Regions from separate parts of the Pseudanabaena sp. PCC 9330 genome, predicted to be linked through region 1. Evidence: riboswitches for the same ligand, from Rfam matches in the RefSeq annotation. Region 1 holds a riboswitch; the other holds the start of a gene.

Region 1 (4,209 bases):
GCCCAGATGTGCTGCTTTTTTAGTAATTGCAGAAACTGTGACCGACTTTCCTTTGAAGTAAAGCTTTTTAATGTCGTTGCGCTTCATTCAAGTCTCCTAAAACTCGATGCTGTCGGGGGTGCGGGGGAAGGGGATGACATCGCGGATGTTGCCCATGCCGGTCATAAACTGCACTAGGCGCTCGAAGCCGAGGCCAAAGCCCGCGTGGGGCACGGTGCCAAAGCGGCGCAGATCTAGGTACCACCAGTAGTCTTCTACGGGCAACCCGGCCTCCTGAATGCGGCGCTCCAGCACGTCGAGCCGCTCTTCCCGCTGGGAGCCGCCGATGATTTCACCCACCTTGGGGGCCAGCACGTCCATGGCCGCCACCGTCTTGCCGCCGTCGTTGAGGCGCATGTAGAAGGCTTTGATGCCGGTGGGGTAGTCGGTGACAATGGTTGGCTTTTTGAACAGGTCTTCAGCTAAATAGCGCTCGTGCTCTGACTGGAGATCGATGCCCCACTCAACCGGGAACTCAAATTTTCGATCTGTCTTTTCTAACAGCTTCACCGCCTCGGTGTAGGTAATGCGCTCGAAGGTGTTGTTGATAATGTTGTCGGCTGTGGATAGCACCGAATTATCGATGCGATCGTTAAAGAAAGCCATATCCTCCGGGCACTGCTCTAGCACCGAGTGGAAGATGTATTTGAGAAATTCTTCGGCCAAATCCATATTGCCTACTAAGTCGCAGAAGGCTTGCTCTGGCTCTACCATCCAAAACTCGGCCAGGTGGCGCGAGGTGTTGGAGTTTTCGGCTCGAAAAGTGGGGCCAAAGGTGTAGACATTGCTAAAGGCCATGGCCATGATCTCGGCTTCGAGCTGGCCGCTGACGGTGAGGTAGGCGGGCTTGCCAAAGAAGTCTTGGCTGTAGTCCACCGCACCGTCTTTAGTTTTGGGAGGATTCGCCAAATCCAGCCCGGTGACGGCAAACATTTCCCCCGCGCCCTCGCAGTCGCTAGCGGTAATGATCGGGGTGTGCATCCACAAGAACGCACGTTCGCGGAAGAACTGGTGAATCGCCTGGGCGCAGGCATTGCGCACGCGAAAGACTGCTCCTAGGGTGTTGGTGCGCGATCGCAAATGCCCCAGCGTCCGCAAATACTCAAAGGAGTGCCGCTTCTTTTGCAGCGGGTAGGTTTCGCCATCAGCGGTGCCAAACACCGTGATGCTCTGTCCCTGCAACTCCACCCGCTGGCCTTTGCCGGGCGACTCCACCAGGGTGCCGCCAATTTCCACTGAAGAGCCGGTGGTGAGGTCTTTAACAACAGTGTCGTAGCCCGCCAGATCGGCACTCAGCACCACCTGCAAGCCCGCCATCGACGAACCATCGTTCACCTCCACAAAAGTGATGCCTTTGGCCTCGCGCTTGGTGCGTACCCAGCCCTGAATGGTGGTGCTTTGGCCCGGTTCGCCAGCGTGCAGAATGTCTCGAATGCGGGGCATAGTCGTGGTTGCCGTAGGAGGTTTGGTGAATTGTTATTTATTTTGACCTACAGGGGCGCGATCGCGCTTCCCCAGCCCCTAAAAGCCGTCTTTAAAGCCACCAACCCTCACTCCAAACAGGCCGCCGTTGCGGGTTGGAATGAGGGTTGGCGGTGCGGCGATGGGAGGGTGGGTGGGGGGCAGCTAGGTAGGTCGGCCCAGCTGGGTTGGGGGTTGTGAATGATGCACCTTGCTCTCTCGCCTAGACAGGCAGCAATCCGTCAAGCAAAGCGGTCGCCAAAAACGCAGCACCCATACCGCAGATCACCAGCCCCGCTCGGTTAATCGTAGCGCTCGGGGCGCGTTGAGTAATCTGCCGTCCGATCAGGAAAGCGGCGATCGCGATCGTCATCTGCACCACCGTAAAGCCAGCCAGGTAGGCCACCACCGGCATAGGTTCGGCACCAAAGATCGCCTCACCATAGGCAAACCCGTGGAATAGCCCGGCCAGAACAGCCAACCCAGTGATCACCGCACTCTGAGGGCGATGCTTGAGGGCCAGCAGTACGCCAAAGCCCAGCACCGAGGCGGCGATCGCCAGCTCAGCCAGCGGCAGCGTAATCTCAGCCAAGTGCAGCCCCGTCCCCACCATGGCCGCAGCGACAAAGGCCATGGGGATGGCGATACCCCAAGCGCTGACCGCTGCCAGTAGCCCCACCGCCACCACAAAGGCCAGGTGGTCGAGGCCAATTACCGGGTGCCCCAGGCCCGATAAAAAGCCTTCAGCAAAGGTGGCTGGCGTTCCCCCGCCAAAGGGGTGGTGGGCCAAACTGGGCAGAGGCAGCAGCAAAAGCATCGACACAGCCAGCAAAACCCCGCGTCCCACGGGGTTCTGCGACAGCCTAGATCTGATCAACTCCAGGGCAGTCAAGCAATAATTCATCCGTACCTCGCAGACGAAGAAAGAACAGTGATCAACAGAGGTGCGATCGGCGGGCGTTCTGGCTCAGGTGTTTGGTGCGCGGTTAGCCTAGTGCGCACCAAATGCCTTCACAGCTGCGGGACAGCGGCAGTTTTTCACGGCACTTTCCCCGTTACCTCCGGTGACTGATCCCCACCGGAACCGACAATGCCCAAGCATCATAGCACCGGGATGATCTGCCCCCATCACTGGTTTATCAATAGTCACTCTGGCGGCTCCGCCTGCCAAAATCACAAATCCAACGTTTCTCAGGCCAAAATTTCTCATACCAAATCTTGCTCGCCTGCCCCCGATTCAGCAGGGCGAACAGCGGTAAGGCCTCCGGCCAGGCTACGCCAACGCCCTACAGGTTGGCCGATTGGGTATCAGGGGTATGGAATTCGGATTCGGTATCAGGCCAAAATTTCTCAGGGCAGGCCCATGGGTTTGCCCCGCCCCCCTATTCCTACTCCTCGCAGTCAAAAGCCTTACCATAGGTTCGTTAGCATCAGGCAAACTCCACCCACCGTCGCCAATGGTTTCATCGTCTCGGCTGGCCCGTCAAAAAGAAATTGTCGAAGTGGTGCTTGGTAACGGCTGGGGCTACATGCGGCAGGTGCTGGTGGGGGGCAAGGCCGACGAGCCTGAGATTCCGCCCCCGGCGGTGCTGCGGAGGATTTTGACTGACCTGGGGCCAGTGTACGTCAAGCTGGGCCAGCTGTTAAGCACCCGGCCCGACCTCCTACCCCCCGCCTATATCGAAGAACTCAGCAGCCTGCAAAGCACGGTTCCCCCGATCGAGCCTAGGGAGATTGAGGCCTATATTCGCCGTCACCTGGGTCGCCCCCCAGAGGAGCTGTTTGAGCGGCTAGATTATCGGGCGATCGCCGCCGGGTCTATTGCCCAAACCCACAAAGCCATTCTCAAGGATGGTCGGCAGGTGGCCCTCAAGGTGCAGCGCCCCGGCATCGATCGCCAGGTCGACCAAGATATGACGCTAATTCGCGATGTGGCTAAGCTGGTGTCGGCCACCCAGTTTGGCCAGCGCTACAACGTGGTCGATCTGGCAGACGAGTTTGCCGATGCCATCAATGCCGAACTCGACTTCACCACCGAGGCGGGCTACACCGATCAGCTGCGCCGCAATCTGTCGAAGAGCACCTGGTATAACGCTAAGCAGCTGGTCGTGCCTCAGATCTATTGGGATCTGACCAATTCCAAAATCATGACCATGGAGTGGCTGGAGGGCTCTCCCCTGCTCAAGGCCGACCTACGGGCTGAAGATATTCACAGTAGCGCTATCGGCAAGCGAGCGGCGGCCACAACGCTGCTGTTTCGGGCGTTCTTTAAACAGTATTTTGTAGACGGCTTCTTTCACGCTGACCCCCACCCGGGCAATATTTTTTACCTGGAAGATGGCCGTCTGGCCCTGCTCGACTGCGGCATGATGGGCCACATGGACCCACGCACCCGCAACACCATGACCGAGATGGTGCTGGCGATCGTCAACTGCGATGCCCAGCGCTGTAGCCAGCTCACCCTGCAATTGGCAGAACCCCTCAAGCCGGTAAACCTGGCTCGGCTCGAGAGCGACTACACTCGGCTACTGGGCCGCTACTACGGCCTCAGTTTGGAGCAGATCAACACCGCCGAGATCTTTGGCGAGATTCTGTCGGCGGGCATTCGCAACGACCTGCGCTGGCCCGCCAACGTGGGGCTGTTTACCAAATCGCTGGCCAACCTGGAGGGGGCGGCTCGGCAGTTTAACCCTGGGGTAAACCTGATCG
Region 2 (4,209 bases), on a different contig from region 1:
ATGCGCTGAATGCGGTGGGTGGGGATGCCGACCTGGTCGCGCCAGATGGCAAAGGCGTCGTCGTCTTCACGGAAGACGCTCACCACCAGGCGATCGGCGGGCAGCCCAAACACCTCGGTGGAAAGCTCCCAGGCCCAGGCGATCGCCTGCTCCTTAAAGTAGTCACCAAAGCTAAAGTTGCCCAGCATCTCAAAGAAGGTATGGTGACGCGCCGTGCGGCCCACGTTCTCGATGTCGTTGGTGCGAATGCACTTTTGCGAAGTGGTGGCGCGGTCCACATCGGACTGGCGCTGGCCCAAGAAAATCGGCTTGAAGGGCAGCATACCCGCGATCGTCAGCAGCACCGTGGGGTCTTCGGGTACCAGGGAGGCGCTCGGTTTGATGGCGTGGCCCCGCGCCGCATAAAACTCTAGAAATGTCTGGCGAATTTGCGCGCCGGTCATGCTGTTAGCGGTGAAGGGGAAGGACTGTGCCATGGAACAGATATAGAGATGAATGGGTATCTAGAGTCTTAGTTGGCCGCAGGTGCGCCTGCACAGCTGAGCGTCACCTGGAGCATGTCTGGCAGAACGCGGCTTTAAAACAAGGGGAAATAAACTATCCCAAATTTCTATTTTGACCGATGATTGCAAATTACGAAGCCAACCGGACTAGATCTTTGTGAGCTGCCCTGCGATTACAGGACAGATGGTGGTTCCGAGTTCCTTCCCACTTCTAGGATGCCGGAGGCTTTTCGCTGTGCTAGCCGCTGCCCCATGCACTACCCCGGCCAGCCGCCTTATTGTGATGGCACAGGATGAGGGCAGGTCTGAGGACCACGTGGGTCCAGCGGTATACTCAATTCAATGGCTGTCCCTATGGCCAAGACAGTAGTCCAGATGCCTCCATCCCTCACCCTTCAACAGCTGGTTGCCCAACCCGTTACCGCTGAAGACTTTGCCCCCTTCGGTCAGCTAATCTTGCCCAGCGCCGACGGTACCGCCTTCGGCCCGCACGATGCACAGCTCGTTCTCCATGGGGGCATTCCACGCTTTTACATCATGACGCTGGTGAATAGAGGCATTCGATTTCGAGCCATTACCCGGCACCAGCGCTGCACCCAGTGCCTAGGGGCGCTAGAGGGCAAAGACTGGTGGTTGGCGGTGGCACCTCCCAGCCCTGCCGAGCAACCCAGTCCTGGAGAAATTCGTGCATTTCAGGTGCCTGGCAACTGTTTTATCAAGCTAGAGGTGGGCACCTGGCACGCTGGGCCATACTTTAGCCACCCTCAGGTCAATTTCTATAATTTGGAGCTGAGCGACACCAATGTTGTAGATCATCAGACCTGCAATTTGGCGCGGGAGCTTGGAATAGAGTTTGAGATTGTGACGTAGGTCTGTCGTTTTCTGCTGGCAGCCTAGCCAGAGAAATTCAGGGGGCAGCAGCTTCTATCGGCATTTATGTCAGAGGGGGCAGCACGTAGGCAGTGGCCTGCTTGATTGCCGCCGATCGCAGCCCGTAGGGTACCTTGCCCGCCGGGGCGGCGGTGTACTGGCGGCAAAACTCCATGAGGTCGGGGGCCGATTGCCGGGGCGACAGATCGTTGAGAATGAACGTAAGCTTGCCGGGGGCGCTGAGAGCAGCATTGCAGGCGCGATCGCAGGCAGCCATACAGCGCACTGGCTGTAGAGTAGCGATGCCGTCCAGCTGATCTGTCAACTGATCGATCAGGAACTGCCCACCACTGGCAGTTTCCCCACTTGCCTCGGGCGGAGGAAACTTGCACAGGGCACAGACAAATAGCGTTGGTGACTGGGTCATGGGGTTTGTTAATCAAGATGATGGCAATGGTTAGAAAGCCAGCCACTAGGTATGGCTGGCCTCGGCTCTAGCTGACAATAGGACGCTAGGAGAGGTTAGGTTTCTGGAGCCAGGTTAAACTCTGCCTGGCGATCGCCCAATTGGCGAAAGCATTCTGGGGGTGGTACGGCCCACTTCTGGAGATGGGTGATATAAGGCGGTGAGTCGCTGATCAACAGCAAGATCACATCTTCTCTGGGGTCGTATGTGGTGACAGCGGTAGCCAAGACTGACCGGTGCTCGACGGTCAGCCCCAGGCTGCTGTCAGCAATAGAACCGGGGGCGCTAGATAGCTCGGCCTGGGGCATAAAGCGGGCAGTGTAGGGCACCGCTGTGCAGCTCCAGTCAATGGCGGCAGTGATGCCGTAGATCTCGCACACCACTAGACCTCGCCCATGCTGCACGAAGCCCTGCCAGGCCAAGTGTCCCAGAGGAAGCCAATATTCGTGAATAAATAACGGCTGCCAGTCGCCAAAGCAGCCCTGCCAAACCGTGTCTTGAACGCGCATAGACTAACCCACGCGCCCAACGACGGCCCAAACCGGTTGCCCGAAGGAACCATGCCCCAGGACAACGTAAAAACTATAGGAAGTCATCTGTACCTCGCAGATGGAACTAGGAAGTCAAAGTCAAACTCAAGCCCAAAAGTGCAGACCTACCGGCAGGAAACCCAGCCAGTGAGAAAACTAGCGACCTTGAACTAGACCTGACCTATGACATGAACATCCATCGGCGGGCATTCTGACTCACGCGATTTTGGATTTTGCGGCTTTAAATTTGGGCAACGTATCAACCCAAAATCTAAAATTGGCCATCCAGAATCGGCTCACAGCTGCGGGACAGTGGCAGGTTTTCACTGCGCTTTCCCCGTTATCTTTAGCGGCTGACCCCCGCTAAAACCGATAGAGCTGCATCCTAACATCTGACCGGCCAGGCACACAGACCAAATAGCCAGATTTGATGGACGTGGGACAGCTTTTTTACCACCCTATTCAACCTGAGTGTCTAAGCCTCATCTAATTCCAGATGTAGAGTTCTGCTTGAAGAAAGACTCTAGATCCCTAGCTGGACAGGGTTTACCCCTGAGGTGCCTGACGGCGGCGATAGGCATCTAGGTAGACTACATTGCCTCCCGCGCGGTGGTCACCGTGGTGAGCCAACAGCCCAGCCGCCTTGACCTGCTCTGCCAGATCTAGGGGCAATGTCGAACCAACCTCGGGGGGCACCCAGAGCTGCTTAAAGCTAACGATGAGCTCAGAGCCCGCAGCCCAGGTCTGCTGCCGTACCCAACAGCGATCGCGATCGCACCGTACCACCACAAAGTCGGGTACATGGTCGTCTTGCCCCTTAAGTCGCACCTGGGAGCCTGGCCGAATCGTCAAGGAAGCCATAGCACTGCACCTGCAAAAGGCTAGCTACTACACATTAGATAGTAGTGCATTTGAACTGTTTTCGGGCAATGGGGATCAGAAAATTAATTTTATATGACACCACTAGTTTAGAAGATGTTAGGGGGGTTGGGGTTAACAGGCGACGCCGACGGATTAACCCTAGATTTAGGGGCCTGTGGCAGACTAGAGGGGTTAAGTTCTGAGCCGACCTATGCCTCCCCAGACCCCTGTTTTATCTCTGGCTCAGGTGTTGCAGCAACGGCGCGATCGCCTGGCTCAGATGCATCCTGAACCAGTTGTGCTGTGGTCGGGGCTACCGGTCTCCCGCAATTTTCCAGCCAACACCTACCCATTCCGGGCGAACAGCCATTTCCTTTATTTTGGCGGGGTGTCCTTACCTAGGGCGGCAATTCACCTAGAGAGCGGGCGGTTGACCCTGTTTATGGATGACACCTCCGCCGAAGCAGCACTCTGGCATGGGCCTAGCCCTTCCCGTGACACAATTGCCGTCACCATGGGGGCGATCGCCGCCTACCCCTACGCTGACTTAGCACACTACCTGCCTGAGGCCGCCACCCTACCCACCCAGAGCCAGCAGCACCCCGATCGCAGTGCTGCTTTAATCAAAGCCCTAGTCGCCCTACGACTGCACCACGACGACGACGCCCTAGAGCAAATCAGGCGAGCAGCGGCGGTGTCGGTGGCCGCCCATCAGGCTGGTATGGCGGCTACCCCAGCGGCTACCACTGAGTCTGCCGTGCGAGCGGCAATGGAGCAGGTCATTATTGGCCAGGGTATGACCTGTGCCTACAACAGCATCGTCACCGTCCATGGCGAAGTGCTCCACAACGAGCACTACCATCATCGCCTGCATCCAGGTGATCTATTGCTGGCAGATGTGGGGGCCGAGGCACCCAGCGGCTGGGCCTCAGACATTACCCGCACCTGGCCAGTGTCGGGGCGCTTTAGTTCCACCCAG

What was found. A riboswitch is a leader RNA that binds a small molecule or an ion and turns the genes downstream of it on or off. The one in region 1 is predicted to bind cobalamin.
Region 2: linked by a shared signal. The riboswitch ahead of AC0QKW_RS07535 (hypothetical protein) and the one ahead of AC0QKW_RS15725 (HupE/UreJ family protein) in region 1 are both predicted to bind cobalamin.

What each region holds. Positions count from the first base shown of each region.
Region 1 covers NZ_JAYFES010000108.1:175,939-180,147, forward strand. The annotation lists gene AC0QKW_RS15715 (hypothetical protein) at 1-87, opposite strand, end outside; gene asnS (asparagine--tRNA ligase) at 97-1,482, opposite strand; gene AC0QKW_RS15725 (HupE/UreJ family protein) at 1,724-2,347, opposite strand; cobalamin riboswitch at 2,436-2,604, opposite strand; gene AC0QKW_RS15730 (ABC1 kinase family protein) at 2,958-4,209, shown strand, end outside.
Region 2 covers NZ_JAYFES010000084.1:10,567-14,775, forward strand. The annotation lists gene alaS (alanine--tRNA ligase) at 1-476, opposite strand, end outside; gene AC0QKW_RS07525 (ureidoglycolate lyase) at 879-1,373, shown strand; gene AC0QKW_RS07530 (DUF1636 domain-containing protein) at 1,438-1,800, opposite strand; gene AC0QKW_RS07535 (hypothetical protein) at 1,896-2,348, opposite strand; cobalamin riboswitch at 2,554-2,758, opposite strand; gene AC0QKW_RS07540 (hypothetical protein) at 2,916-3,230, opposite strand; gene AC0QKW_RS07545 (aminopeptidase P family protein) at 3,442-4,209, shown strand, end outside.